DNA from 3 places in the Blautia sp. MSK20_18 genome. Region 3 is predicted to be linked to each of the others. Evidence: predicted binding sites of a transcription regulator. Region 3 holds the regulator's gene; each other region holds the start of a gene.
What was found. The regulator NrdR, encoded in region 3, represses ribonucleotide reductase genes. The targets are predictions, from matches to a motif close to CACAANATNTTGTG.

Region 1: a site for NrdR is predicted at 6,998-7,011, ahead of LI091_RS06860 (ribonucleoside triphosphate reductase). Genes of this name have one in related genera too.
Region 2: a site for NrdR is predicted at 5,325-5,338, ahead of nrdD (anaerobic ribonucleoside-triphosphate reductase). Genes of this name have one in related genera too.

Annotation. Positions count from the first base shown of each region.
Region 1 covers NZ_JAJCGR010000008.1:71,004-81,229, forward strand. The annotation lists gene LI091_RS06835 (ABC transporter permease) at 1-987, opposite strand, end outside; gene LI091_RS06840 (ABC transporter ATP-binding protein) at 980-1,747, opposite strand; gene LI091_RS06845 (sensor histidine kinase) at 1,934-2,992, opposite strand; gene LI091_RS06850 (response regulator transcription factor) at 3,000-3,671, opposite strand; gene LI091_RS06855 (ACT domain-containing protein) at 3,699-4,139, opposite strand; gene LI091_RS06860 (ribonucleoside triphosphate reductase) at 4,474-6,846, opposite strand; gene hflX (GTPase HflX) at 7,061-8,296, opposite strand; gene LI091_RS06870 (tetratricopeptide repeat protein) at 8,298-9,356, opposite strand; gene glmM (phosphoglucosamine mutase) at 9,365-10,226, opposite strand, start outside.
Region 2 covers NZ_JAJCGR010000008.1:57,491-67,716, reverse strand. The annotation lists gene LI091_RS06815 (transporter substrate-binding domain-containing protein) at 452-1,228, shown strand; gene LI091_RS06810 (amino acid ABC transporter permease) at 1,373-2,065, shown strand; gene LI091_RS06805 (amino acid ABC transporter ATP-binding protein) at 2,052-2,795, shown strand; gene LI091_RS06800 (CBS domain-containing protein) at 2,919-3,353, opposite strand; gene asnA (aspartate--ammonia ligase) at 3,402-4,412, opposite strand; gene LI091_RS06790 (hypothetical protein) at 4,629-5,180, shown strand; gene nrdD (anaerobic ribonucleoside-triphosphate reductase) at 5,381-7,516, shown strand; gene arcC (carbamate kinase) at 7,675-8,607, opposite strand; gene LI091_RS06775 (DUF11 domain-containing protein) at 9,173-10,226, shown strand, end outside.
Region 3 covers NZ_JAJCGR010000007.1:71,829-82,054, reverse strand. The annotation lists gene LI091_RS06330 (glycogen debranching protein) at 1-1,409, opposite strand, end outside; gene LI091_RS06325 (ATP-binding protein) at 1,624-2,805, shown strand; gene LI091_RS06320 (hypothetical protein) at 2,826-3,194, opposite strand; gene pap (polyphosphate:AMP phosphotransferase) at 3,464-4,936, shown strand; gene sigG (RNA polymerase sporulation sigma factor SigG) at 5,001-5,780, opposite strand; gene LI091_RS06305 (YlmC/YmxH family sporulation protein) at 5,894-6,148, opposite strand; gene nrdR (transcriptional regulator NrdR) at 6,287-6,736, shown strand; gene gdhA (NADP-specific glutamate dehydrogenase) at 6,928-8,262, opposite strand; gene LI091_RS06290 (aminotransferase class I/II-fold pyridoxal phosphate-dependent enzyme) at 8,483-9,700, shown strand; gene LI091_RS06285 (citrate/2-methylcitrate synthase) at 9,948-10,226, shown strand, end outside.

The sequences.
Region 1 (10,226 bases), on a different contig from region 3:
CGAAATCCTGGCATCCGTATCAAAAGGATACCGGTTCACCATGATGTCACCCATTCCAAAATACAGCGACACAGTCATAGAAAGAAGCAGGAGCACTCCTGTACTTAAAATACAGATGCTGGCCAGGCCTGCCGCATTTTGTTTCATACGATAGATCATGCCGGAGACACTGATAAAGTTGCCGGTTTTATAGTAGAACTTTTTGTTCTTTCGCAAAAGTTTCAGGATTACAATGCTTCCTGCGGTAAAAAGAAGATACGTTCCTGCCATAACCAGAATCACTGCCAGAAGAAAAATGAAAATTGCCTGGATTGGGGATTCCGTGGTTACTGCCAGATAATATCCCACTCCAAGAGAAATCATCCCCAGAAGTGCCATGAGCCATTTTGCCCGGGGCTCCTTCTCTCCTGTGTTTCCGCCTCTCAGAAGTTCTATGGGGTTATTCATCCTTACTCTGGTAAGATTCAGTGCCAGAATAACAAGAAAAATCCCTCCAAATCCTGCGATGCAAAACAGGATTCCTGTAATGGAAACATAAAATCCCAGCACTGCCGGAACATGAAGAAAACGGAAAAGCAAAAGCAGGGAGAGCTTGCTTCCAAGGATGCCAATCCCGATCCCTGCCGTCAGAGAAAGCAGCGAAGTCATGCTTGTTTCCAGAAACATCACTTTTCCGATATGGCCTTTTTCCAGTCCCAGAATGTTGTAAAGCCCGATTTCTTTCTGTCTGTGTTTCATGAGAAAACTGTTGCTGTAGATCAGAAAGATAACGCAGAAAATTCCAACAACCACTTCACCGGTTCCTACGATCATCCTCACTTCTGCTGCCTGGGGCACTGCTTTCTCCAATGTGGGACAGTCCCGCAGAAATTCCATCATATACATCATGGCAATGCAGAAAATGCAGGTAAGCATATAGGGAACATAGGTGCTCCGGTTATTCCGGATGTTCTGCACTGCCAGTTTTCCAAACATTCCTTTACGCATAGGTCTCACCGCCTGTCGTAAGGATCGTCAGGGTATCTGCAATCATCTGGTACATTTCCTGTCTTGTTTTTGTGCCACGGTAGATCTGGTGGAACACTTCGCCATCCTTGATAAAAAGTACTCTGGATGCGTGGCTGGCGGCCTGCGCGCTGTGAGTTACCATGAGAATGGTCTGGCCTTCCCGATTTACCTCATTGAACATGGAAAGAAGATCGGAGGCTGCACGGGAATCCAGGGCTCCGGTCGGTTCGTCCGCAAGGATCAGCTTCGGATCTGTGATCAGTGCCCTTGCAACTGCTGCTCTCTGCTTCTGTCCGCCGGAAACCTCGTAGGGGAATTTTTCCAGAAGCTGGTTGATGTGAAGGGCTTTTGCAATGGGACGGATCTTCTGCTCCATCTCCTGATAATCTTCCCCTGCCAGCACGAGAGGAAGATAAATATTGTCCCGGAGGCTGAAGGTGTCCAGAAGATTGAAATCCTGGAACACGAAGCCTAAGTTCTTCCGACGGAATGCGGAAATTTCTTTTTCTGTCAGGTGAGTAATGCTTTTTCCTTCCAGAAGCACTTCGCCGGATGTGGGGCGGTCCAGGGCTGCCAGAATATTCAGAAGTGTTGTTTTTCCGGAACCGGACTCTCCCATGATCGCCACATATTCTCCTTCTTCCACCGAAAATGTCACATTGAAAAGTGCCTGCACTTTATTTCCGCCGAAGCGGGTGCTGTATATCTTTTTTACATTTGTTACTTCCAGTAATGCCATACGCTAATTCCTTTCTTATCTGTATTTACAGCGATCCAGGGAGTCGTGCATCATGTTCTAAAGCGATCGAACCTGATGTAAGAATTACCCGAAACGCTATGTTATGGTTTCAGTATAAGAAAATTCTCCGGCGGCTGCCATCGAAGTGGCTTACATTTTACGGAGGAAGCTTACATTTGTGTAAGGTTAATACATCTCCAGATCTTTTTTCCACAGGCTCATCCGAACTTCCGTGCCTTTATCCACCTGGGAATCCACAGTGATCTCGTGACCCAGTTTTCTCAGGATCTTCCGGCTTAAATACAGACCGATCCCGGTAGCACGGTTGTCCTCCCGTCCATTGACGCCTGTGTAGCCTTTTTCGAAGATGCGCGGAAGATCCTCCGGCTGGATTCCGATGCCGGAGTCTGCGATGACCAGAGTTGCCGGGGCCGTATTACAAATCCCCGGAGCCGTATTCTGCTTCAAATTTGGATTCTCAGATACCCTGTTTCCACGCTCATCCTCCAGCCAGATTTCAATGCCGCCCGTTCTTGTATATTTCAACGCATTGGAAAGAATCTGTCCAATGACAAAACCAAGCCATTTTTCATCGGTAAGAACGATCGCATCTGTCCCCTCATATGATAACGAAAGCTTTTTTGACACAAAGATCCCTGCGTATTTATGGATCTGCTCCCGGATGATCCGATCCAGCGAGCATCGGGTCAGCTTCAGATCGGCGGACATGTCCTCCGTGCGAAGGTAGCCCAACACCATCTCCACATACTGTTCAATGCGAAAAAGCTGTGCCCCGGACTCCCGGTTCTCCTCCGGCTCCTCCCGAAGCAGCAGGCGTAGAGCAAAGATCGGCGTCTTGATCTGATGTGCCCACATAGTGTAGTAATCGGTCATTTCTTCCAGAGAACGCTGCCGTTCTGTCTCCGCACCCATCCGCATGCCGTCCAGTTTCCGGATGATATCCCTGTAAAGAAGCTCCACCTCATCGGTGGTCTCGCCCAGCCGGTCCAGATTAATCTCCGGAGCTTTTTCCACCAGGATTAAGTTCTGCACCTTCTGTCTGTAACAGGCATAACCGTATAAAAAAACGGCAGCTCCTGCTCCCAGCCACAGAACTGCCAGATAGACCGCCGCCTCCAGGGGAAGCTGGTACAGGCAGATCACTGCTGTCGACACAGCCGCCATAAAAACACAGGCGATGAAAAAAATTTTTGTCTGTTTTAAATATGCTCGAAATGATTCCATAAAAACCTCACACCATATATCCAAGACCTTTTCGCGTGATGATAAAATCCACAAGGCCTGCCGCCTCCAGTTTTTTGCGAAGGCGTGTAATGTTTACGGTCAGGGTGTTGTCATCCACAAAGCTGTCACTTTCCCACAGTTTTGTCATAATGGCATCTCTGGATACCGGTTTCCCTGCCTGGGAAAAAAGCAGTTCCAGGATACGCAGTTCATTTCTGGTCAGTTCCGTCTCCTCCCCGTTCCAGGTCAGTGTCGCTCTGGAAAGATTGAGAACCGCGCCTTTATGTTCCAGGACATTTCCCGGGTTTCCGAAGGAATAGGTTCTGCGGAGGATTGCCTGGATCTTGGCCACCAGTACGTCCATATCAAAAGGCTTGGCAATAAAGTCATCGGCTCCACGGCTCATGGCCATGACCATGTTCATGTTATCCGCTGCGGAGGAGATGAAGATCACCGGCACCTGGGAAACCTTTCGGATTTCCTCACACCAGTGAAAGCCATTATAAAATGGAAGTTTCAGATCCAGAAGAACAAGCTGAGGATCTTTCCCCGCAAATTCCTGCAGTATATTGGAAAAATCCTCAGCCAGAAAAACGTCATATCCCCAGGAACTGAGATGCTTTTTCAGAAGATTCGCGATTGTTTCGTCATCTTCTACAATAAAAATACGATACTTCATTCCTGTTTGTCCCTTTTATGCGATTGATTACGCCTCTGCTTCTCCATCCGGATCTACCAGGCGGTTCAGAACCTGGAATCCATTGTTACGGAGAACACTCTCTGCAACCAGAAGATCCTCACAGTGCATGATCGCTACCGGAACTTTCAGGCCTCTGTGGAAGAAGGTGTAGATGTAATGAAGGTTTACGTTGCTGTCGCCCATGACACTAAGAAGCTTGTCTAACCCACCGATCTCATCCTGAAGGTCTACCAGGATAGCCTGTGTGATACGAGTCATGTATCCATGCTCAGCCATGATCTCATCTGCTCTTTCCGGATTGTCGCATACCATACGGAAGTTTGCAAACTCCGGTGCGTCAAAGCAGCCGAAACCGTAGATATCGATCTGATTCTCTGCAAGAATCTTTGTAACTTTCTGAAGACTGCCTGGAGTGTTTTCTACGAAGACGATGTTCTGTTTTACCATAATAATTTTCCTCTTTTCTGTTATTCTTTTTTATTTTCTTTTTTTATTTTAGCATGAAATTTGGTGGAAGTGAATCCCTTCCCCAGCGGGGCCCTTCCGGGATGGAGCGTTTTGCGTATACATTCATACATTAAAGCGTAACGCTTTTAATCATTAAATTCAGGTATAAGTATACCCATCTCGACATGAAATGTCAACCATCTTTTCCAGGCCCCAAATCTCAAACATAAAATATCATAACATAAAATTCCCAATATAAAAAAGGCCAGACACACATCCAACAGACATGCGTCCAGCCATCCATTTTTTACTTACAGTTATTTTGGCAAAAAACTCAATCCAACTCTTCGTCTACATACTTCTGTATATTAGAAGCATTCACATACTTCCTAACCTTCGCCCCGTCAGTAATGACAAGCGTCGGGGCCTGACGGATCCCATACTGCTTGACAAGCTCGGGATTCTGCTCAGCATCGATGATCTCCAGCTCTTCGCCTTCCAGCATTTTCTTTGCCATACGACAGTTCGGACAAGTGCTGGTCGTAAAAAGATATTTATGAGATTCCACAGGCTGGATCTCCACCTCGTCACCCTTCATGGTCATCACACTGGTATGGACCTTTTTCAGCTGGGAATGGGTAATATCATAGAGGGTACGGTTCTTATACTCCTGGGCCTTACCATCGTTCCAGTTCTGTACAGGACGGTAATATCCTGTGATACGGCTGTAAACCTCAGCCTTCTTTCCACATTTCGGGCAGGTGAAATGCTCGCCGCTGATGTAGCCATGCTCCTGACATACGGAATAGGTCGGTGAGATGGTGTAATAGGGCAGGCGATAATTCTCTGCGATCTTACGTACCAGCGCTGCCGCTGCCTTCCAGTCCGGAAGCTTCTCCCCAAGGAATGCATGGAATACGGTTCCTGAAGTATACAGAGTCTGCAGATCGTCCTGAATATCCAGTGCGTCAAAAATATCCGCAGTGTAATCAACCGGCAGATGAGAGCTGTTTGTGTAATACGGAGTGTCGCCCTCTTTTCCTGCTGTTTTGATATCCGGATAACGGCTTCTGTCGTGTTTGGCAAGACGGTATGCAGTGGACTCTGCCGGTGTTGCCTCCAGGTTGAAAAGCTCTCCCGGATACTGCTCCTGATAGTCTGAAAGACGGCTTCTCATATGCTCCAGAACCTCTTTTGTAAACTTCTGGGTTTCCGGATCTGTCATGTCCTTTTTCAGCCAGCAGGCATTTAAGCCCGCTTCGTTCATTCCCACAAGACCGATGGTGGAAAAATGATTGTCAAAGCTTCCAAGATATCTCTTCGTGTACGGATACAGTCCCTCATCCAGAAGCCTACTGATCACATCTCTCTTGATATGAAGAGATCTTGCGGAGATATCCATCATGTGGTCCAGGCGCTGATAAAATTCCTTCGGCGTTCTGGAAAGGTATGCGATACGCGGCATATTGATGGTAACAACGCCTACAGAGCCTGTGCTCTCACCGGAGCCAAAGAATCCACCACTCTTTTTGCGGAGCTCACGGAGATCCAGACGGAGGCGGCAGCACATGCTGCGGATGTCGCTTGGCTTCATATCACTGTTGATATAATTGGAAAAATACGGAGTACCGTACTTGGAAGTCATCTCAAAGAGAAGACGGTTGTTCTCGGTATCAGACCAGTCGAATTCCTTTGTGATGGAGTAGGTCGGAATCGGATACTGGAATCCACGTCCGTTGGCATCTCCCTCGATCATGGTCTCGATAAATGCCTTATTGACCATATCCATTTCTTTCTTACAGTCCTTATATTTGAAATCCATGTCCTTGCCGCCTACGATAGCCGAAAGCTCTGCAAGGTCGTCCGGAACGGTCCAGTCCAGTGTAATGTTGGAAAATGGTGCCTGAGTGCCCCAGCGGCTTGGAGTATTTACGCCATATACAAAGGACTCAATGCATTTCTTAACCTCCGGATAGGAAAGGTTGTCTGCCTTTACAAAAGGTGCCAGATAAGTATCAAAGGATGAAAATGCCTGTGCGCCCGCCCACTCGTTCTGCATGATACCCAGGAAATTCACCATCTGGTTGCAGAGTACACTTAAATGCTTTGCAGGTGCAGAAGTGATCTTACCCTCAATACCACCAAGTCCCTCTCGGATCAGCTGCTTCAGGGACCAGCCTGCACAGTAACCGGTCAGCATGGACAGATCATGGATATGGATATCTGCATTTCTGTGTGCATCTGCGATCTCGTTGTCGTAGATCTCAGACAGCCAGTAGTTTGCGGTAACTGCTCCGGAGTTGCTTAAGATCAGACCTCCTACAGAATAAGTAACCGTTGAGTTCTCCTTTACACGCCAGTCCTCAACCTTTACATAGCTGTTTACGATTTCTTTATAGTCAAGGATGGTGGATTTCATATTGCGGATCTTCTCACGCTGCTTACGATAAAGGATATACGCCTTGGCAACATCAGAATATCCGGCCTGGATCAGCACGTTCTCCACACTGTCCTGGATATCCTCAACAGAAATCCGGTTGTTCTCGATCTTATTCTGAAAATCCGCTGTAACACGAAGTCCCAGAAGATCGATCATATCCGAACTGTAATTCTTACCTTTGGCATCAAATGCCTTATCAATTGCCGCAGTGATCTTCCCCATTTTAAATTCGTCTAATTCACCGTCTCTTTTTACTACCTGAAACATAAGAAAATGCCTCCCTCATGCATTTATTTATAAGCGGATATTTCATTCCGCCTCACTTGCCTGCTTACGAACACACTCCGTTTCACGATCTGTGTTCAAAGCGCTGTAGGCTTATTGTATCAGACACGCCTCTTTGCGTCAACATAAAAAGCACCATATATAGTGCCCGTTTTGTTCTCGGTACTATATATGGTACTGAGTAGATATTTTAACATTATGTGACTTTCGGATAGATTTCTCGCGGAACTCTTGCTTTTACAGCAATCCCTCCTTCGGTATACTCTTCCGAAAGAAGCTGTCCATACTCACGGATCAGCTGGATCTGACCGGCCTCCGAATAAGGAAAAAGCCGTTCCATATAAATCTGTCCTTCTGCCAGTATCTCAGAAAGAAGCTGCTTAAATTCCTCAAGCCCCTCTCCTGTCCGTGCGGAAATCTTCAGCGTATGGTCTGCTCGGAGATCCCGAAAGCTCTCCCCGGAAACACGGTCCTGCTTGTTAAAAAGTGTGATCGTCTTTTTTCCCAGAGCACCAAGCTCTTTCAGGGTTTCATATACGATATGCATCTGTATCTCCGCCTGAGGATTGGATGCATCTACCACATGAATGATATAATCCGCATATTTGGCTTCCTCCAGAGTACTCTTGAAGGCTTCCACCAGATTGTGGGGAAGCTTGCGGATAAAGCCTACGGTATCCGTAAGAAGAAGCTGCTGTCCGTCATCCAGTGTCAGAAGACGGGTAGTCGGATCCAGTGTGGCAAACAGCTTATCCTCCGAAAGCACTGAAGCGCCTGTCAGTGTATTCAGAAGCGTTGACTTTCCTGCATTGGTATAGCCAACAATGGCTGCTGTCTTCAGATTTCCCACAGCTCTTCTGGAACGGATCAGCTCTCTGTGCTTTTCTACCTGGGAAAGCTCCTGCTTCAGTGCGGATATCCTGTTCCGGATCAGACGACGGTCTGTCTCCAGCTTTTTCTCACCAGGGCCTCTGGTTCCGATTCCTCCTCCAAGTCGCGAAAGAGAAGAACGTAGTCCCACAAGACGTGCAGACCGGTAACGAAGCTGTGCAAGCTCTACCTGGATCTTGCCTTCACTTGTGACGGCACGCTTCGCAAAAATGTCAAGGATCAGCAGGGTACGATCCATAACCTTGCACTCCAGCTCCCGCTCCAGATTATTCATCTGGGCAGGAGAAAGCTCATCGTCACAGATCACACCATTGGCATCCAGGGCATAGAGAAGACCTTTTACCTCTTCGATCTTGCCCTTTCCGATATAGGTGCCCGGATGTACGGCCTCACGATTCTGAATGATCCTTCCTGCAACCGCCGCACCTGCCGTAGCCGCAAGTTCTCCAAGCTCATCCAGGGATTCCTCCATGTCATCCCCCCGATCTGCCTGGACACCGATCAGGATAACCCTGTCCTGTATTTCCTCAAAATATTCCATATCAGCCCTCCGAAGACGTTCTGGTTTTCAGGAAAGCCCGCTCTTTTTTTGCAGCGGAATCTTCAGGGAACATCTCAATATATTCCTGGACCTTGGTCAGTGCAGTAGCAAAATCCAGCTTTTTTTCATAGGCTACGATCTCATTGAACAGAAGACTCTGCATCTCGTCTGTGGTAGCTGTCGGAAGACCTTTTGTGATGTTATCAAGAGCGGAATCATAATCTCCGCTTCGGATATCGCACAGTGCCAGACCATTATAGCCCTTGGCGGAATCACCCACTGCGGAAATATACTGCTTGTACATTGCCTGAGCATTTTCCACGTCATCCTGGGCCAGATATACCATTCCCAGAAGAAGCAATGCTTCCGTATTATCCTTCTTGTTTGCTTCCAGAAGCTCTTTTTTTGCGTTGCTGTAGTCTTCCATATAATAGTAGACACGGCCTCTGTCACAGTGGTCCTGGGCATCCTTGGCCTCAGAAGAAAGAGCAGCTTCCAGATATCTGGTTCCGTCCGCTTCCATATCCTTGTCCAGATATGCCTCATAGATCTCGATCGCCATATCATAGGTGGAATCTTCTCCATAGGCCTGTTTGAAGTTAGATGCGGCTTCTTCGTAGGAATCCATGGCAAGGGCAACCTTTCCGGTGAGAAAATAACTGCCTGCATCCATGGAAAAATCTTCTCCAAGTGTCTGGCAGTCTGCCATGGCATCCTCGTATTTTCCAGACTTCAGCTCTGCAGTAGCCCGGTAGGACAGGATATCCTTACGAAGGCTTTTGCTTACTTTATCGCAGTTCAGAGCTTCCGTGAAGCTATTCACCGCATCCTCATATTTGCCAAGACGCAGGCTTGCGATACCTGCCCCGCGATAGGACTGTGCCAACTTCACTCCGTTCTGGATCGAGCTCTGGTACTCCTCCAGGGCATACTTGTAGCTTCCCTGGGAAAGATCCTTTCCGGCCTGTTCATATATTTTTGTTTTTTCACTGCCACAGCCGCCCAGAAGCAAGGCTCCTGTAACGGCTGCAAGAATCAATACGGTCTTTGTTTTTTTCATGGAATTCCTTATTCTACAACAAGCCCTTCGGCTTCCATCACATCAACAACACTATCTACATATTTATGGCAGAGATCATCCGTTCCCGCTTCTACCATAACACGGATCAGCGGCTCTGTACCACTCTCACGTACCAGGATACGTCCGTCATCGCCAAGTGCCTCTGCGGCTGCCTCAATGGCTGCTTTTACCTTTTCGTTCTCCAGTGCTGTTTTCTTGTCGGAAACACGCACATTCCGGAGAAGCTGCGGATAAACCTTCATCTCCTTTGCAAGGTCGCAGAGTGTGGCCTTCTGATCCACACATGCCTCCATGATCATAAGAGAAGTCAGGATCCCGTCACCGGTAGCGGAATAGCGGCTAAAGATGATATGTCCGGACTGTTCACCACCGATACTGTAATTGTTTTCCATCATGTTCTCGGCAACGTATTTGTCACCAACTGCAGTCTGCTCATAGTCGATGCCTTCACGCTCCAGAGACTTGTAAAGACCAAGATTGGACATAACGGTTGTTACAACTGTATTTCCGTTGAGCTGGCCTTTCTCTCTTAAATATTTGCCGCACACATACATGATCTTATCACCGTCAATGATGTTTCCGCGGTGGTCTACGGCGATACAGCGGTCTGCGTCACCATCATATGCAAAACCGATATCCAGGCCTTTATCTACCACGAACTGTCTCAGAACTTCAATGTGTGTGGAACCGCAGCCACGGTTAATGTTGGTTCCGTTTGGCTCATTGTTGATCACATAGGTTTTTGCACGAAGTGCGTCAAAAACGCTCTTAGCAATGGCGGATGAGCTTCCGTTGGAACAATCCAGCCCAACCTTGATATTTTTGAAATCATGGCATGGGATAGAGATC
Region 2 (10,226 bases), on a different contig from region 3:
TTGGAGCACAAGACCCACATGAAAAAAACACGCAGGTTTTTTCCATTTGTTGCCTTTAATAGTATAGTATATTGGACAATTGTTATCGAAAAGTGAATTTTCCCTGTGGAATTCCCATAAATTACAGGTGGATTTTCGGATTTATGGGTTTTATATGCTTGCATTTTGTCAGAAACATGGTATCATAAAACAAAGTAATATGCATGGAGATGTATAATTATGCTGTACATTACGGATTGTGCTGTTACTGTTCACTGGTAATATTCCGCGAGGTGTTTTTTGTGACCACAGGTCACAGAAAACCCGAGAATCTCGGCGCGAAATCATGCAAAAGCATGATTTCTGTGCATCGCGGAGCGTGTTGCTGGTCACGAAGTGAACAGTAACATTGGACTGACAGAAGCAGAGAGACAGTTAACGTAAAGTACATAGAATTCAGGAGGAAGAAAAAATGAAGAGAAAATTTATGGCACTTGCACTTGCAGCAGCTATGACAGTTTCTATGACATCCGCTGTTTTTGCAGCAGATGAGATCAAGAGCGCAGATGATCTGGAGGGTAAGAAGATCGGTGTTCAGCTTGGAACAACCGGTGATGCAGACGCTACAGAGGTTAAAGACGCAACAGTAGAGAGATACAACAAAGGTAATGACGCTGTTATGGCTCTGAAACAGGGTAAGATTGACTGCGTAGTGATCGACAGCGAGCCTGCCAAGAAATTTGTTGAGAAAAACGATGATCTTGAGATCGTTGAGGATATTTTTGATAAAGAGGAGTATGCAATCTGTCTTTCCAAAGATAATGCAGACCTTACCAAAGAGTTCAACGAAGCGCTGAAGGAGCTGAAGGATGACGGAACTCTGGATTCCATCAGAGATAACTACATCGGTGATGATGCAGGTAAGACACCGTATGAGACTCCTAAGGATGCAGATCACTCCAAGGGAACTCTTACCATGGCAACAAACGCAACCTTCCAGCCATACGAATACTATGACGGAGATAAGATCGTAGGTATTGATGTTGATATCGCTCAGGCTGTCTGCGACAAGCTTGGATATGAGCTGAAGGTCGAGGATATGGAGTTTGATGCGATCGTAAATTCTGTTAAATCCGGAAAAGCTGATTTCGGTGCTGCAGGAATGACAGTAACAGAGGATCGTAAAAAGAGCGTTGATTTCACTGATCCGTACACAACTGCAGAGCAGGTTGTTATTGTAAAGAAATAATTTTGCACAGAGAAATCAGAGGATTCTGAACGGATAAGCTGAGAAACAGATATTCGTTGCAGGGTTCAGTAGCGAATGATCAGGTTCCGGATATCCGGGTATGTTTTCCGGATTTCGGAACCTGTAGTTTTGGAAAGGGTGGAAATTTTGAGTCTTATTGAACAGTTTCAGTTTAACTTTCTGGACGACAATCGCTGGCAGTTCATTTTGTCCGGTCTGAAAAATACCATCATCATTACTTTTTTTGCTGTACTTCTTGGTATTTTTCTGGGATTTGTCATTGCTATTGTCCGTTCTACACATGATAAGACAGGTAAGCTTAAGATCCTTAATGTGATCTGTCGTGTTTATCTGACTGTGATCCGCGGTACACCAACGATGGTACAGCTGCTGATCGTATTTTATGTTATTTTTGCAACCATAGATCCGGGTAAGATAGTTGTTGCCATTATCGCCTTTGGTATGAACTCTGCTGCATACGTGGCTGAGATCGTCCGTTCCGGTATCATGTCTATTGATCAGGGACAGTTTGAGGCAGGACGGAGCTTGGGTCTTAACTATACACAGACTATGATCAAGATCATTCTTCCGCAGGCGGTCAAGAACATCCTGCCGGCCCTTGGAAACGAGCTGATTGTACTTTTGAAGGAGACATCCATCAGTGGTTATATCGGACTTATGGATCTGACCCGTGGCGGAGACATTATCCGAAGCCAGACCTACAGTGCACTGTTCCCGCTGCTGGTAGTAGCTGCGATCTATCTTGTGATCGTTTGTTTTCTTACCTATCTGGTAGGAAGACTTGAAAGGAGGCTGAGAACCAATGAGCGTAAGTAATGAAGTGCTTCTGGATGTACAGGGACTTGAAAAGGCCTATGGCGGCAATCAGGTTCTCAACGGGATCACCACACAGATCCGCAGAGGTGAAGTAGTAGCCATTATCGGACCATCCGGCTGTGGTAAATCTACATTCCTCCGTTCCCTGAATCTCCTTGAGGAGCCGACCGGGGGAAAAATCCTCTTTGAGGGAACCGACATCACAGATTCCAAGGTGGATATCAACCGTCATCGTCAGAAGATCGGAATGGTATTCCAGCAGTTTAATCTTTTTCCACATAAGACAGTAAAAGAGAACATTATGCTCGCACCTGTGACTCTGAATCTTATGAGTAAGGAAGAGGCTGAAAAAACGGCACTGGAGCTTCTGGAGCGAGTAGGTCTTCCGGATAAGGCAGATTCCTATCCGGACATGCTTTCCGGCGGTCAGAAGCAGCGTATCGCCATTGCAAGATCTCTTGCTATGAACCCGGACGTGATGCTGTTTGATGAGCCTACATCTGCTCTTGATCCGGAGATGGTAGGAGAGGTCTTGGAACTGATGCAGGAGCTTGCAAGATCCGGCATGACCATGGTTGTGGTAACTCATGAGATGGGCTTTGCCCGCGAGGTGGCAACCAGAGTCCTCTTCATTGATGAAGGAAAGATCCAGGAAGAAAATTCTCCTAAGGAATTCTTTGCAAATCCAAAGAATAAGAGACTTCGAGAGTTTCTTTCAAAGACATTATAATGACATTATAAATATAAGAATATTAAAAACGGATGCTTGATCCTCCTGTGGAAATGCTGCAGGAGATAAAGCATCCGTTTTTTGTAGTGCTAGTTGCAAAAAAATCTTTTTTCTTTCCGCTGCTCAGTGGATTTCTTCACCGGCAGTTTTTTGTGCGGCTTTTATTTCGTTGTAACAGTATTTGATGATAGATTTTCTGGTTATGATCCCGATGAAGGAGCCCTGGTCATCTACCACCGGTACGAAGTTCTGATTAATGGCGCGATCCAGGAGATCTTCCATATTGGAATCTGCATGGACCGGTTTGTAGGTGGCACGGCGTGGGATCGCCATGATCGGGATTCCCTCTGTTTCCTTGATGTCGTGGATATCTGCACGGCGCATGCCCCAGAGGAGATCTCCCTCTGAGATGGTGCCGAGATATTTGCCGTCCATGGTGAGGATAGGAATGCAGGAGTACTTGCGGTGCTCCATTTTTTCGAGGGTCTGGCGAAGAGTTTCATCCTCAAAGATGTAGGCTACTTCGCTTTTGGGAATCAGAAAAAACAGAATGTTCACGTTATTACCTCATTTCCGCGAAAATTATAAATAAATCTGTAGGCTGTTTTAGAGAAGCTGAAGTCCGTGTGTCTCTGCAGCATCTGTGATCTCCTTCGGCCAGAGAGAGACATGTACTTCTCCGATGTGTGCTTTACGAAGGAAGAACATACAGATCCTAGACTGTCCGATACCACCACCGATGGTGTACGGAAGCTCTTTGTTCAGGATGGCCTTCTGGAATGGAAGCTCTCTTCGGTCATCACAGCCTGCTTCGGTAAGCTGGCGGTCAAGTGCGTCCTCGTCAACACGGATTCCCATTGAGGAAAGCTCAAGGGCAATGTCAAGTACCGGATAGTATACGAGGATATCACCGTTCAGTTCCCAGTCATCATAGTCCGGGGCACGTCCGTCGTGGCGCTCGCCGTTGGTGAGGGTTTTGCCGACTTTCATAAGGAAGACAGCGCCCTTTTCACGGGTGATCCGATATTCACGTTCCTTCGGTGTACAGTCCGGATACATGTCAAGAAGCTCCTGAGTTGTGATAAAGAAGATATCCTTCGGAAGGATCTCCTCGATGTAGTCATACTGTACAGCCATGTATTTCTCAGTTTTACGAAGGACACTGTAAATGGTGCGTACGGTTTCCTTGAGAGTCTCCATGGAACGTTCTTCTTTGGAGATGATCTTTTCCCAGTCCCACTGGTCTACGTAAACAGAGTGGATATTGTCCAGATCTTCATCCCGGCGGATGGCTACCATATCTGTGTAAAGACCTTCTCCGTGAGAAAATCCGTATTTTTTCAGTGCGTAGCGTTTCCATTTGGCAAGGGAGTGTACGATTTCGGCGTTGCTTCCTTCGATAGCCTTGATATCAAAGCTTACCGGGCGCTCTACACCATTAAGGTTGTCATTAAGGCCGGATTCCGGTGCTACAAATGTTGGAGCGGATACTCGAAGAAGGTTCAGCTTCTGTGAGAGTGTCTGCTGGAAGAAATCTTTTACTGTTTTGATCGCAATCTGTGTGTCATGGAGGTTCAGGTCTGCATGATAGGTTGCGGGGATTGTGATTGTATTCATTATCGGCTCCTCCTGATGATTTTTAGGCTTATTGCTCTGTGGGGTATTATAGCAGAAAATGGGTGGAGTGGCAATATAATGAGAGGGGAAGTCTTTTGGGGTATCGTAGAAAAATGCTGGGTATTAAATGCCTGGTGTGATATACTGAAAAAAGAATGCTTATGTTTACGACGGAAATATAAATATCCGTTTTGACGGATAGAATGGAGGGAGCTTATGGCAGGTCAAAGGTGTCAGGTTTGTGGGGGTAAGGTTGTAAATGGCAGGTGTTCATTATGTGGGATGCCTTACAGAAATGATGAGGTGTTATATCATTTGAATGAGCCCCGGGAGATACATTATAAACATGCTTCCGCCAAAGTGCGGGATATGATGCGGCAGTATGGACAGGATGCTGATCAAACAACACAACATAACGGAAACGTAAACCGGAATACGAACGTAAACCGGAATACGAACGCAAACCGGAATACAAATATAAATCGGAATACGAATGCAAGCCGCAATACCGATTTGAATCGGAATCTAACCAGAAGCCGGAATACAGGTGCAGCAGCCGGACGTAAGACTGCTGCGGCAGTTAATACCAGGAATAAAACAACGGTGGGCAGAAATCGTGCAGAAGTTTTAGATCAGGGAAAAAAACAGCAAAAAAAAGATCAGAAAAGCAGCGGGGCAGGCTGGATCATATGGTTTATAGTGACACTGGCCATTCTGCTTCCGAAATTATGGGATTTTCTTGCAGACTGGATCGGAACAAATTTGTGAGAATATTTCTGCAGTGAGATCAGGCAGTGCTAAGTGTCTGTATTTTCGTGTATACAGAAATATCCCTTTTCTTTTCTCCTCAGCTGTGTTATACTCATGCCTAGCACAACATATAGATGAAAAACAATATATAGAAGATATAGGTACTATATATAGTATTTTGCATAGCGACTTATATATAGCACAGGGAGGGATGAGCAATGTTATATGTAATCAAGAAAGACGGGACAAGAGAGGAGTTTAATCCGCAGAAGATCGTGGCTGCCGTGAACAAATCCGCAGAGCGTATTCTTTATACTTTTTCAGACGAGGAGAAGGATTTTATCTGCCGTTTTGCCCAGGAGCATGCGGATTCCCTTGGAAAGAATGAGATTGAGATCCAGGAGATGCACAATATCGTGGAGGGGGCTCTGGAGCGTGTGAATCCGGCAGTTGCCAAGAGCTACCGTGATTATCGGAATTACAAGCTGGATTTTATCCATATGATGGATGATGTCTATACCAAGAGTCAGGCGATCCGTTATATCGGTGATAAAAGTAATGCCAATACAGACAGCGCCCTTGTTGCCACGAAACGAAGCCTGATCTTTAATGAGCTGAACAAGGAACTCTATCGGAAGTTTTTTATGAACCGTAATGAGCTTCAGGCATGTAAGGACGGCTACATTTATATTCATGACCAGTCTGCACGTCTGGATACCATGAATTGCTGTCTGTTCGATGTGGCAGCTGTTTTAAGTGGCGGTTTTGAGATGGGCAATGTCTGGTATAACGAGCCGAAGACTCTGGATACAGCCTTTGATGTTATGGGGGATATCATTCTCAGTACAGCAGCACAGCAGTATGGTGGCTTTACAGTGCCGGAGGTTGATAAGATCCTGGCACCGTATGCAAAGAAGAGCTATGATAAATATATTTCCGAATTTATGAAATACTCGGATGAGAGCTGGAGTGGCCGTGAGGAGAGAGCTATTGAGTATGCTCTTGATAAGGTCCGCAGGGATTATGACCAGGGCTGGCAGGGAATTGAGTACAAGCTGAATACCGTCGGTTCTTCCAGAGGTGATTATCCGTTTGTTACGGTGACACTTGGTCTCGGAACCGAGCAGTTTGAGAAGATGTGTACGATTTCCCTTCTTGAGGTCCATCAGGGAGGACAGGGTAAGGCCGGACACAAGAAACCGGTACTTTTCCCGAAGATCGTATTCCTTTATGACAAAGAGATCCATGGTCCCGGAAAGTGCTGTGAGGATATTTTTGAGGCCGGTGTGGAGTGTTCCTCCAAAACCATGTATCCGGACTGGCTGTCTATGTCCGGCGCAGGCTATATTTCCAGTATGTACAGGAAATACAAGAAGGTCATCAGCCCGATGGGATGCCGTGCTTTCTTAAGTCCGTGGTATGAGCGTGGCGGTATGGAGCCGGCGGATGAGAATGATACGCCTGTTTTTGTGGGACGTTTTAACATTGGTGCGGTAAGCCTTCATCTTCCGATGATCCTTGCAAAAGCCAGAGCGGAGAGCAGAGATTTTTATGAGGTTCTGGATTTCTATCTGGAAATGATCCGTAACCTGCATATTCGCACTTACGAATATCTGGGACAGATGCGTGCATCCACCAACCCGCTTGCATATTGTGAAGGCGGTTTCTACGGCGGACATCTGAAACCGAATGAAAAGATTGGCAAGATCCTGAAGCCTATGACAGCTTCCTTCGGTATCACAGCGTTAAATGAGCTTCAGGAACTTTACAATGGCAAATCCATTGCCGAGGATGGGGCGTTTGCTCTGGAGGTCTTGAAATATATCAATGACAAGGTAAATCAGTACAAGAAGGAAGATGGTTATCTTTATGCGATCTACGGAACACCGGCAGAGAGTCTTTGTGGCCTGCAGGTAGAGCAGTTCCGTAAGATGTATGGAATCATTGAGGGCGTTTCTGACAGACCATATGTGAGCAACAGCTTCCACTGCCATGTAACAGAGGATGTGACTCCGATCGAGAAACAGGATCTGGAGGGACGTTTCTGGGAGCTCTGCAATGGCGGTAAGATTCAGTATGTACGTTATCCGATCGGCTACAATAAGGAAGCTATCCGTACACTGATCCGCAGAGCCATGGATCTGGGATATTATGAGGGAGTGAACCTTTCTCTTGCATACTGTGACGATTGTGGTCATGAGGAACTGGAGATGGATGTATGCCCTGTCTGCGGTTCCAGAAATCTGACCAAGATCGACCGTATGAACGGATATCTTTCCTACAGCCGTGTCCATGGAGATACCCGCCTGAATGAGGCGAAGATGGCTGAGATCGCTGAGCGAAAATCTATGTAAATGCTAGCTGTCCGATCAACTGTGGAACAGTGATCGGACAGCCAGACAATATAAAAATATCCCGCAGAGCTGCCGGTAAGACCAGCAGCCGTCTGCGGGATATTTTTATGTAAAGTGAAGTTTTATAGTTCACTTTGTATTCTGAGTCCGTAAAATGATCATTTAATGATAGTTCCGGTCTTCTCACGGTAGCCGTCTTTTGCATGGGCCATGTCTGTGATGATGGTACGGCGTCCGGTTCCCTTCTCCACGAAGGAAACACCTGCTTCGATCTTAGGAAGCATGGAGCCTGCCGCAAACTGTTTGCCGGCAATATATTTCTTGGCATCTTCTGTGGAAATAGTATCCAGATAAGATTCGTGATCCGTATTATGGTCAAGGCTTACTTTCTCGACGCTTGTAAGGATCATCAGAGTGTCAGCGTTCAGTTCTTCTGCAAGAAGTCCTGCTGCCAGGTCTTTCTCGATGATGGCGCTGGCACCATTCAGCTGAGTTCCCTGCTCAAGAACCGGGATTCCGCCACCGCCTGCGGCAATGACGATCTGCTCTGCTGCAGAGAGGACCTTTACGGTTTCAATCTCTACGATCTTCTGTGGCTTCGGTGCTGCAAGGATACGTCTGTACTGGCCCTCGCCCACCTTTGTGACAAAGTTTCCTTTTTCTTCTTCAGCCTCGGCCTCTTCTGCGTTAAGAACACGTCCAATGATCTTCTCTGGCTCTGCAAATGCTTCATCGTATGGATCGATGACAACCTGTGTCAGAACTGTGCTGACCGGTTTGTAGATCCCTCTGGAGATAAGCTCAGCACGGATGGCGTTCTGAAGGTCATAGCCGATATAACCCTGGCTCATGGCGGAACATACGGACATTGGTGCAAATGTATAATCAGGATGTGCCTTACCGAATTCATTCATTGCGGTGTGGATCATCCCTACCTGCGGACCGTTGCTGTGGGAGATCACTACGCGGGTTCCCTCCTCTACCAGATCTGCGATTACCTTCGCTGCGAGTTTTGTAGCTGTTTTTTGCTCTGGAAGTGTGGTGCCAAGTGCCCGGTGGCCTAATGCAACTACTACGGTTTTTTCGCTCATAGGAAATACCTCGTTTCTCTTAAAAATTGGAATGAAATCAGTTACTGTATTCAGTAACGAGTACATCGAAAACGATGCACGAATATTATATTTTATTATAAAAGACCTATGTGGGAAATGCAATAGAAAATCGAGTGTTTTCCGAGACAGGAAAAACCGCCTGATCCAGTCAGACGGTTTGATTCCTACTATTTTTTGAGGGGGGAGATAGAGAGTGGTTTTTCATCTATCCAACACCTATTATATAGAGAAAATATGTTTAAAATATGTCGTTAATCTAAAAGAAATGGAAAATTTATAAAGAAAGTTTAAACAAACTTTATAATTTTTATATCCGGTTGCGCATGGTCTGAAAATGTGATACATTGAAAAAGTCTTGATCCTGCATTCTGCGGGATCTGTTCACGCATCGTTTCGATGCAGAAATCCATTTTATTTTATCGAAAAAAATATTGATCATGCATCATTTGCCGGGGAGGGATGCCTTTGTCTGTGGAAAAGTAAGTTTCTGTAAAAAAAACATGTGTATAAGAAATGCCAGATCAGGCAGAAATGAGGAAGAGCCATGAAAAACAGAATATGGAAACAGATGAAGAAAGCCGGAATTGTGACAGTGCTGGCAGGAGCCATGCTGGGAGGAACAATAGAACCGGAGCTGACTCTGGGAGCAGATTTTTTGCCGGGACAGGCACCGTTTATCGATCAGAGTGTGTTCTGGAAAGACATAGAATCCGGACAGGCGGAGCTTGGGATCCGGATTCGCGGCCTGAATGAATGGCTGTCCGGGAGAAGGTTTTCGGAGGATAAGGAGAAAAATGAGAAGTGGGGCGATGAACTTCAGAAGATTGAAGATCCATCGGTGGAGCAGGAAGAAGAGATAGAACAGGAGCTGCCAGAGAATGACTTGCAGCAGGAAAAGGAGTCAGAACAGGAGCTGCCAGAGGATGATTGGCAGCAGGAAGAAGAGCCAGAACAGGAATTGCCGGTGGATAAGGTTGTGGAAGGAATCGGAATAGAAATGGAGGAAGGATATGAGCACGTGGAGCAGCTGGCATCCGGGGAAACAGTACAGCCGGAGGATGAAGAGCAGGAGAAAACGGGTCCGCTCACACCGGAAGGAACGTCGACCGGAGGGGAAAATGTAGGGAATGAAGAGGAAGGTGAGTTTGAGGAGACGCAAAAGCTGACGCTGGTCACGTATATTTCGGAGTATTTTGTTCCGGAAACGGATTCTGTCCCGAAAAATATGGCTGCACAGCAGATTTCTGTAAGGAGCCAGAGCGGTGAAGCTACAGAGATCACAAAGCTGGAAAGCGTGCTGAACGTGGAGCAGAACGGGCAGGATGAGATTTTTTTCCGTATCCCGCTGATCCTGCGGCAGGAATACCGTTTTCCGGCAGAGAAAAGCAGTTATCCTGTGATTCAGGAGGAACCGCTTCAGAAGGACTGTACCGGTGCGGGAACCTTTCTCATGACAGAAGAAAACGGGGAAAAGCTGGTGATCGCAGAGGGGATCTCGCCTATGTTGGACGTGGAGGCTGCTGAGGCTGATATGGAATTGTCGGTAATTGCACAGAATAAAAAAATGAAAGCAGGGCAGACCATCCGTTATCAGGTAG
Region 3 (10,226 bases):
TCGTGGCAGGTAAGGAAATTGACACAGGAATTGTATCCTGCATAATTGTCATTATGATCAGAATAAAAGCCTCCGTACAGATCACCGGAACCGGAAATACTCCATGCAGCGTCCCAAGCATTCCAGAAATCTCCCTTCAGGAAGGAACGGAGGCAGTCACGGTAACGGCCATTCCATTCAGCCCATCTGCGGCTGGCAGGGAAAGAACCAACCTGATACAGCCCGCCGGCATCCCAGGCTTCTGCGATCAGTTTGACATTTCTAAGGACCGGATCGTAAGCGAGAAGCTCCAGAAGGGGCGGATTGTTAAGTGGAGAACCGTCCTCATGGCGTCCGAGAATGCTGGCAAGATCGAAGCGGAAGCCGTCCACACGGTAGTTGATGGTCCAGTAACGTAAGCATTCAAGGATCATCTGACGTACAATGGGATGGTTACAGTTCAGAGTATTTCCACATCCGCTGAAATTGTAGTAATTTCCCTCTGGAGTCAGCATATAATAAACCTTATTGTCAAAGCCCTTAAAGCAGAAGGTTTTTCCCAGCTCGTTTCCTTCGGCGGTATGATTGAATACAACATCAAGAATTACTTCGATGCCATTTTCGTGGAGCTCACGGATCAGCTCTTTCAGCTCAGTTCCCTCACAGTTATGCTCCGGCTTGGAAGCGTAGCTGGTGTTTGGAGAAAAGAAGTTGACAGAATTGTATCCCCAGTATTCCAGAAGCCGTTTGCCATTTACAGTACGGGCATTCATATTCTCGTCGAACTCGAAGATCGGCATCAGCTCTACGGCGTTGATCCCCAGTTCCTTGAGATAAGGGATCTTTTCACGAAGACCGGCAAAGGTTCCCGGGTGCATAACACCGGAAGAAGAATCCTGTGTAAAGCCGCGGACGTGAAGCTCATAGATGATCAGGTCACTGATCTTACGGGTGGACTGCGGCATGTCTTCCCAGTCAAAGGAATCACGTACCACACGGGCATGATAGCTTCCGATCTTTTGCTGGCCCCATTCACGCTGACCGGCAACGGCTTTGGCATAAGGATCAAGAAGAACCTTTGTCTTATCGAAGATGTGACCCTTTTCCGGTTCGTAAGGACCGTCAATGCGGTAGCCGTACTCCAGATCTTCGATGTCCAGTCCCATGACGATCATGGAGTAGACATCACCGATACGACAGGCATTGGGAAAAGGAAGGACTGCGAAGGGTTCCTCTTCTCCGTAGTGGAAAAGAAGAAGCTCGCAGGATGTACCGTGGCGGGTATGTGCGGTAAAGTTGACTCCGTTGGAAAGAGGAGTAGCGCCATTTAATTCAAAAAACCCGGGACGTACAGGAAATCCCGCAATAATATCTGTGGGCCGGGATGTCAGTGTATTCTCAGAGAGCATAGTCTGATTCTGTGTTTTCATTTCCGGTATCCTCCTTGGTGAAAATTTTTTTACAAACAAAAATATTATAACTGATTTTCAGAAAAAAGTACAGGCTGGGTTGTTGAGAACAAAGTGAACAGCAGCATTCCAATAACGCGGGAACCTTCGGGAAAATCTTCTTGAGGTTTTTGACGGGAAGGCTTACAATATGAACCAGAAACTTTGAAAATGTAAGGAAAGGAATAATAGCAGTATGAATGAAGAAACACTGGAGATTTCTTTTGACCAGATAGAGAAAGAACGGGGGAAATATCTTCTGATAGATACCCGTGATAAAGTAACTGTAGAATATGGAATGATCCCGGGAGCAATCTCTGTTCCGGAACAGGAACTGGAAGAGCGGGCAGAAGAACTGAAGGGGGATAAGATACCGGTCCTTTACTGTACAAGAGGGCTTTTCAGCCAGGAGGGTGCAGAGATGCTCCGGGAAAAAGGAATTCCCGCACTGAGCCTGAAAGGTGGATATACAGGATGGCTTTTTCAGCAGATGCAGAAAGAATCCGGTAAAGAGAACAGTGAAGAAGAGGAAAATGATGCAATGGAACAGCGGCGGAAGGATATCGAGCTGAGTATCCGCAAAAAGTTCCATAAGCAGCTGTTTTCCAGATTTGCCAGGGGAATCAACGATTATGAGCTGGTGAAGCCGGGAGATAAGATAGCAGTCTGTATTTCCGGTGGTAAGGACTCTATGTTGATGGCCAAACTGTTCCAGGAACTGAAGCGTCATAACAAGTTTCCCTTTGAACTGGTGTTTCTTGTGATGGATCCGGGATATAATGAGGCAAACCGTGCGGTGATCGAGCACAATGCCAGGCTTCTCGGGATTCCGATCACAGTGTTTGAGACTGAGATCTTCGATGCGGTTTATAATATAGAAAAATCCCCATGCTATCTCTGTGCCCGTATGAGAAGGGGCTATCTTTACAGCAAGGCAAAGGAGCTTGGCTGCAACAAGATCGCTCTTGGACATCACTATGATGATGTGATCGAGACGATCCTGATGGGAATGCTTTACGGAGCGCAGGTACAGACTATGATGCCGAAGCTCCATAGTACAAATTTTGAGGGAATGCAGCTGATCCGTCCTATGTATCTGATCCGGGAGGCAGATATCAAACACTGGAGAGATTATAATGACCTTCATTTTATCCAGTGTGCATGTAAATTTACCGATACCTGTACTACCTGCCGTACAGATGGTACCAGTGTTTCCAAGAGAATGGAGATCAAGAATCTGATCGCAGAACTTAAGAAGGTAAATCCACATGTAGAAAGTAATATTTTCCGAAGTGTGGAAAATGTTAATCTTCATACAGTTATCGCATACAAAAAAGATGGAGTGAAACATTCTTTTCTGGAAGGGTATGAGGACTGACAGATATAAATAAAAGCTGCTCAGGCGTTAGCCCGGGCAGCTTTTACTTTTTCCCGCTGTTTGGTAAGATCATAATATTCATCAGAGATGATCCCGCGACTGGAAAGTGCTTCGTAGGTTTTCTGCTGTGCGGGGGTCATCTTCATTCCGATTGTGGAATTGACATCGGTCAGTACGCAGCTTGTTTTTTCTACCAGCCAGAAAAGTGCGGAATCATCATCGGGGATCATTTTCCAGATTTCGTTTTCTGTATATGGAAGAAGGGACATGAGAGTTTTTAAGTGTCCATCCTGGATCAGACGGTAATCCCCGTCCGGCATGATGATGCCATCGCCATAGAGTTCTTTTTTCTGTTCCATTTTCTGCAGAAGTTTTTCTGTGAGTTTCATGATCGGCTCCTTGATCTTTATTATTTCAACAGTTTTCAGGCACTGCTTTTTTATGAAGTTAAAAAAATAACAATCAGCGTCTATTGTATGAAGCGGCGACAAAAATGTCAAGAGGTTAAAAAGATTTTCGATGCTTATGAATGATTTTTGTTGTGCAATTTGTTTGCTTTTGTGAGGCTAAAGGTTAAAATTATGTAAAAATTATCGTAAAATAAGATCTTCTGTGGTATAATATGAATATTCAAAAAATTCAAGGAAGGACGATGCAGATGTTGAAAAACTGGAACCCGGAACAGATTCCGGAAAAAGAGGATATCAAAGTGCGTTTAAGTGCTGCAAGAACCAGATTATATGAATTGCAGATGGCTCTGAAAGAGCATAAGATTCCGGTGATCGTGCTGTTTGAAGGCTGGGGAGCTTCCGGAAAAGGAAGTACCATAAGTAAGGTGATCAAGAATATCGATCCTCGTTTCTTCAAAGTTGCGACTATGTCAGCACCTACAGAGGAAGAACTTCGGAAACCATTTCTTTACCGATATTTCAGGGAAATCCCGGAAGCGGGCAAGTTTACATTCCTGGATTCAGGATGGATGGATCAGACCTGTCGTGAACGTATGGATAAAAAGCTGAAGGGTGACAATTATTCAAAACGGATTGACAGTATCCGGAGATTTGAACGTCAGCTGACGGATAATGGATATGTACTCCTGAAATTTTTTATGCAGATCGACCGGAAAGAACAGGAAAAACGTATGGGCATCCTTCTGGAAAGCAAGGATACCAGATGGAGAGTCAATGAATATGATCTCTGGCAGAATGATCATTATAAGAAGTGCAGAAAGATTTTCGACCAGTATATGCAGGATACCAATACATCTGCGGCTCCATGGTATATTGTCGATGCCGGTGACCGGAAGTGGGCAGAACTGCAGGTACTGGAAACCATGATTAGCAATATAGAGGTTGCCATGGAAAACAGCAAACATGCAGTGCCGATCCTGCAGAATGTTTTTCCTCTGGTGGAGATGCCCAGATTAAGCGAGATTCCTCTGGATGGAAAAGAAGTGGGGGATGAAGAGTACAAGGCAGAGCTTAAGGAACTGCAGGCAAAGCTTGGAAGTCTGCATAACCGTCTTTACCGAAAAAGAGTGCCTGTGATCATCACCTATGAAGGCTGGGATGCTGCCGGAAAGGGAGGAAATATCAAGAGGATCACGGAGGCTCTTGATCCCCGTGGATTTGAGGTACATCCTATCGCAAGTCCGGAGCCTCATGAAAAAGCCCGTCATTATCTGTGGCGTTTCTGGACAAGGCTTCCCAAGGATGGTCACATTGCCATCTTTGACCGGACGTGGTACGGAAGAGTGATGGTAGAACGTCTGGAGGGCTTCTGCAGCGAGAATGACTGGAGACGTGCCTACAATGAGATCAATGAATTTGAGAAGGAGCTTTCTGACTGGGGCGCTGTGATCGTGAAATTCTGGGTCCACATTGATAAGGACACCCAGCTTGCCAGGTTCAACGACCGCCAGAGCAATCCGGAAAAACAGTGGAAGATCACGGATGAGGACTGGAGAAACCGTGAAAAATGGGATCAGTATGAAACAGCAGTAGATGAGATGCTTCAGAAAACCAGCACTGCTTATGCACCATGGCACATTCTGGAATCCGTAGATAAGAAATATGCAAGGCTGAAGGCGCTTCGGATCGTGATCGAAGAAATTGAGAAAGCGCTGAAATAAGAGATAAAAGCTGCGGCAGGATAACAGATATTCTGCTGCAGCTTTTTGTCTGAAGAGAGATGAATCAATTCCGGAGATAGTTTCGCATACTGCGAAGAGCATGTTTTTCCAGTCGGCTGACCTGAGCCTGGGAGATACCAATCTCATCAGCTACCTCCATTTGGGTTTTTCCCTCGTAGAAGCGGAGATCGATAATGTGACGTTCACGCTCTCCAAGCCGGTTCATGGCATCTCGAAGAGAAATATCCTCCACCCAGTTTTCTTCCAGGTTCTTTTTATCACTGATCTGATCCATAACATATAGGGTATCTCCGCCTTCGGAATACACGGGCTCAAAAAGGCTTACCGGGCTCTGGATCGCATCCATGGCATAGACGATCATTTCCTTGTCGATACCGATCTCATCAGCGATTTCTGCAATGGTAGGCTCTTTGAGATGCTGCCGCATATAGTTTTCCCGGGTATAGATGGTTTTGTAAGCGATATCCCGCAGAGAACGGCTGACCCGTATGCTGTTGTTATCACGGAGATATCTTCGGATCTCTCCGATGATCATGGGAACTGCATAGGTGGAAAATTTTACCTGAAGAGTGGTGTCGAAATTATCGATCGCTTTGATCAGGCCGATGCAACCGATCTGAAAAAGGTCATCCGGATTTTCACTGCTGTTCTGAAAACGCCGGATCACGCTTAAAACAAGCCGCAGATTGCCTTTGATGTACAATTCCCTGGCTTCTTCATCGCCAGCTTTGATTCTTTTAAAGAGCTCCGCCTTTTCTTCCTGATCGAGAACGGGAAGGGTTGAGGTATTTACTCCGCAGATTTCAACTTTATTCAGTGCCATCTTAGAATCCTCCTTGTCTTGTCAGTACATTAAGATGATTCTCAGAGGGCGGTTGAAATATACTTTTTCAGGGAAAATATAAAAAATAAAGGGCCTTGACAATAAGGAGGTATTTATTCTCCGGACAGCAGTTTTTCATTACGGAAATCAACAAGGATGATATCTTCGCCGATCTGGCGGATGCAGTCCCATGGAATGGAATATTCATTTTCTTTGGAAAAACACCAGCAAAATTTTCCCGGTTCCGGCATGATCAGGGCTTTCAGACGTGCGGTTTCACAGCAGAATTCCACATCAAGAGGGCAGCCAAGACTGCGGCAGGTATGGATATTGATCACTTCTTTTTGTTTCAGCTCACAGATGCGCATAAATTCATCACCTGGTATGATTTTATGGAAAATCTGTAAAATTTATGCAAGTCCGATTATTGACACATTATGTGCATTTATTTTATAATAAAAACGAATTTAGTAATGATTTACTGATCCGGAAAGGGGGAGAGTTCCGTGAGATGTCCGTTCTGTAACCAGGATAATACAAGAGTTGTAGATTCCAGACCTGTAGAGGATACCAATTCCATCCGCCGCCGCCGTCTCTGTGATGCCTGCGGAAAGCGTTTTACAACTTATGAGAAGGTGGAAACGATTCCGCTGACTGTGATCAAGAAGGATCAGAACCGGGAAAGCTATAAACGTTCCAAGATCCAGGATGGTGTTCTTCGTGCCTGCTATAAGCGCCCCATTCCCATTGAGAGAGTGGAAGAGATGATCGATTCCATAGAAGGAGATATTTTCCGGTCAGAAGACCGTGAGATCAGCAGTACCAAGATCGGAGAGATCGTTATGGAGCATCTGAAGGATCTGGATGCGGTGGCGTATGTACGCTTTGCGTCTGTATACAGAGAGTTTAAAGATGTCAGTACCTTTATGGATGAGCTGAAGAAGCTGATCAATTAAGAGATTAAATGAATAGACCGCAAATGCAGGAGATTTCAGGCCGATTGTCAAAAGACAACCGGCCTTTTTTGAAACATGAATGTTCGATTTTTCAGAGATCGTAAAAGTGGATACAAAAAAACAGGAACCGCCTGGGAAAAATCCTCTGCGGTCCCTGCTATAAATATACATTAATGATTCAGGAAACTTAATTAAACAATACCCTGAGCTTTCATAGCGTCAACAACTTTTTCGAAGCCGGCGATGTTTGCACCTACAACATAGTTGTCTTCCATACCGTAACGTTTAGCAGCGTCATCAGCTTTGTGGAAGATATCGATCATGATGTGGTGGAGTTTCTCATCAACCTCTTCTCTTGTCCAGGAAAGTCTCATGGAGTTCTGGCTCATCTCAAGTGCAGATGTGGCAACACCGCCAGCGTTTGCGGCTTTACCAGGCATGAAGAGAACACCGTTCTCCTGAAGGTATGTTGTTGCATCAAGAGTAGTAGGCATGTTTGCACCTTCAACGACGTATTTGCAGCCATTTGCAACCAGTGTTTTAGCTCCGTCAAGACCAAGCTCGTTCTGAGTAGCACATGGAAGGTAGATATCACATTTGATATTCCAGATGCCAAGTCCCTCAGTGTAGGTAGCACCCTCAACACGGTCTGCATATTCTTTGATACGTCCACGTTTTACTTCTTTGATATCCTTTACGACGTCAAGGTTGATTCCGTTCGGATCGTAGACATATCCGTTGGAGTCGTTCATTGCAACAACCTTGGCACCAAGCTGAGTAGCTTTCTCAACAGCGTAAATAGCTACATTACCGGAACCTGTTACAACGATTGTTTTTCCTTCTACGGAATCATTGTGAGCTTTGGCGATCTCGTTGAGCATGTATACAACACCGTAACCGGTAGCCTCTGTACGGATCAGGGAACCTCCGAAGGAAAGACCCTTTCCTGTAAGGACACCCTCATAAAGGCCACGGATTCTCTTATACTGTCCGAAGAGATAACCGATCTCACGTCCGCCGACACCGATGTCACCAGCCGGAACATCTGTATCTGCGCCGATATATTTGCAAAGCTCTGTCATAAAGCTCTGGCAGAATGCCATAACCTCTCTGTCAGATTTACCCTTAGGATCGAAGTTGGAGCCACCTTTTCCACCGCCGATCGGAAGGCCTGTAAGAGAGTTTTTAAAGGTCTGCTCAAAACCAAGGAATTTCAGGATACCCTGATTTACAGAAGGATGGAATCTTAAGCCGCCTTTGTATGGTCCGATGGCGCTGTTGAACTGAACACGATATCCCTTGTTAACCTGTACAGTTCCGTTATCATCGATCCACGGTACTTTGAAGGAGATGATCCTCTCTGGCTCTACAAGACGCTCAAGGATAGAAAGTTTACGATACTCTTCCTCATTTTTGTCAATTACGACTTTAAGGGAATCGAGAACTTCCTTAACTGCCTGATGGAATTCTGGCTCGCCAGGATTCTGTGCTACAACTCTTTCATAAACTTCTTCTGTGTAAGACATTGTTGTTTCCTCCTCATCACATATTAAATTGCGTTGAAAACTAAATTCGAGTGCTATTATACATTAACATGCTAAAAAAGGGAAGTGCTAAATTTAATTTTTTTAAATTTTTATTTCTTGCGTTGAAAGCCTAAATGTGAGATGATATAGAATAAATATTTTTTGACTATGAAATTAAAATGGTTAAATAATAGTGAAAATTAGAAGAGGAGTGGTTTTTATGAGAACATTCGGGAAATCATCAAAGCTTGACAACGTGCTGTACGATGTGCGCGGACCGGTTGTGGATGAGGCTGCCAGAATGGAAGAAGATGGAATGGAGATTCTGAAGCTGAATATTGGTAATCCGTATCCATTTGGGTTTTCAGCACCTCAGGAAGTGATCCTGGATATGCTGAGTAATGTTCGTACTTCCCAGGGATATTCCGATTCCAAGGGCATTTTTTCTGCAAGAAAAGCGATCATGCAGTATGCACAGCTTCGCGGGATCCCGGGAGTTACCATTAATGATATTTATACGGGAAATGGTGTCAGTGAACTGATCAACCTCTGTATGCAGGCGCTGCTTGATAACGGGGATGAGATCCTGATCCCGGCTCCGGATTATCCGCTGTGGACAGCTACTGCAACACTGGCAGGCGGAAATGTAGTTCATTATATCTGTGACGAACAGTCTGACTGGTATCCGGATATTGAGGATATCAAGAGCAAGATCACACCAAGGACCAAGGCGATCGTTATCATCAATCCCAATAACCCTACAGGTGCAGTATATCCGAAGGAGATCCTGGAACAGATTGCAGACATTGCAAGAGAAAATGAGCTGATCATCTTTTCTGATGAGATCTATGACCGTCTTGTTATGGATGGATATAAACATACATCGATTGCATCCCTTGCACCCGATGTGTTCTGTGTAACATTTTCAGGATTGTCCAAGTCTCATATGATCGCAGGTTTCCGCATCGGATGGATGATTTTAAGTGGTGCAAAAAGTAAGGCGAAGGGTTATATAGAGGGAATCAATATGCTCTCTTCCATGCGTCTCTGTTCAAATGTTCCGGCACAGTCCATTGTACAGACTGCACTTGGCGGATATCAGAGTGTCAATGAATATACGCAGCCGGGCGGACGTGTTTATGAGCAGAGAGATTTTATTTACAAGGCACTGAATGATATTCCGGGAATTTCCGTTGTAAAACCACATGCGGCATTTTATATATTCCCGAAGATCGATACTGAGAAATTCAATATTTTCAATGATGAACAGTTTGCTTTGGATTTTCTTCATGAGAAACAGGTGCTTGTTGTTCCGGGCAAGGGCTTCAACTGGAATCAGCCGGATCACTTCCGTATTGTTTATCTGCCGGATATACGCCAGCTTGACAAGGCAATGAAGAAGATGAAAGAGTTTTTTGCTACATATAAACAGGTCTGATCGCAGATAGATAAGAGGAGATTTGCAATCTATATTCGCTGTCTGCTCATAACCGATAAACTGTAAAGCAGGTATTCGGTTATATTTTCGGCATAGACCGGAACCGAAAAAAATGTTATAATATATCTGAAATATCCCGGCCAGTTACGTCGGGATATACAAATAAGACCAGAATTGCTTGAGAGGGGAATGAGGAGGGACCGTTATCGAACAGCAATAAAACAGAAATCGAAAGGGGAAATAACTGATGAGCAAATTCAACATGAAAGTGACACCTGAGATTGAGAAACTTACCCAGATCTGTCGTGAGAATGACAAACTGGATCTGTCTTTATATGGTAAATACGATGTCAAGCGAGGCTTGCGTGACCTGAATGGAAAGGGTGTCCTTGCAGGACTGACCCAGATCTCCAATGTCCAGGCAACGAAGATCGTGGACGGAAAAGAGGTTCCCTGCGCAGGTAAGCTTTCTTATCGCGGGTATGACATTAAGGATCTGACAAATGGTTTTATCAATGACCGGCGC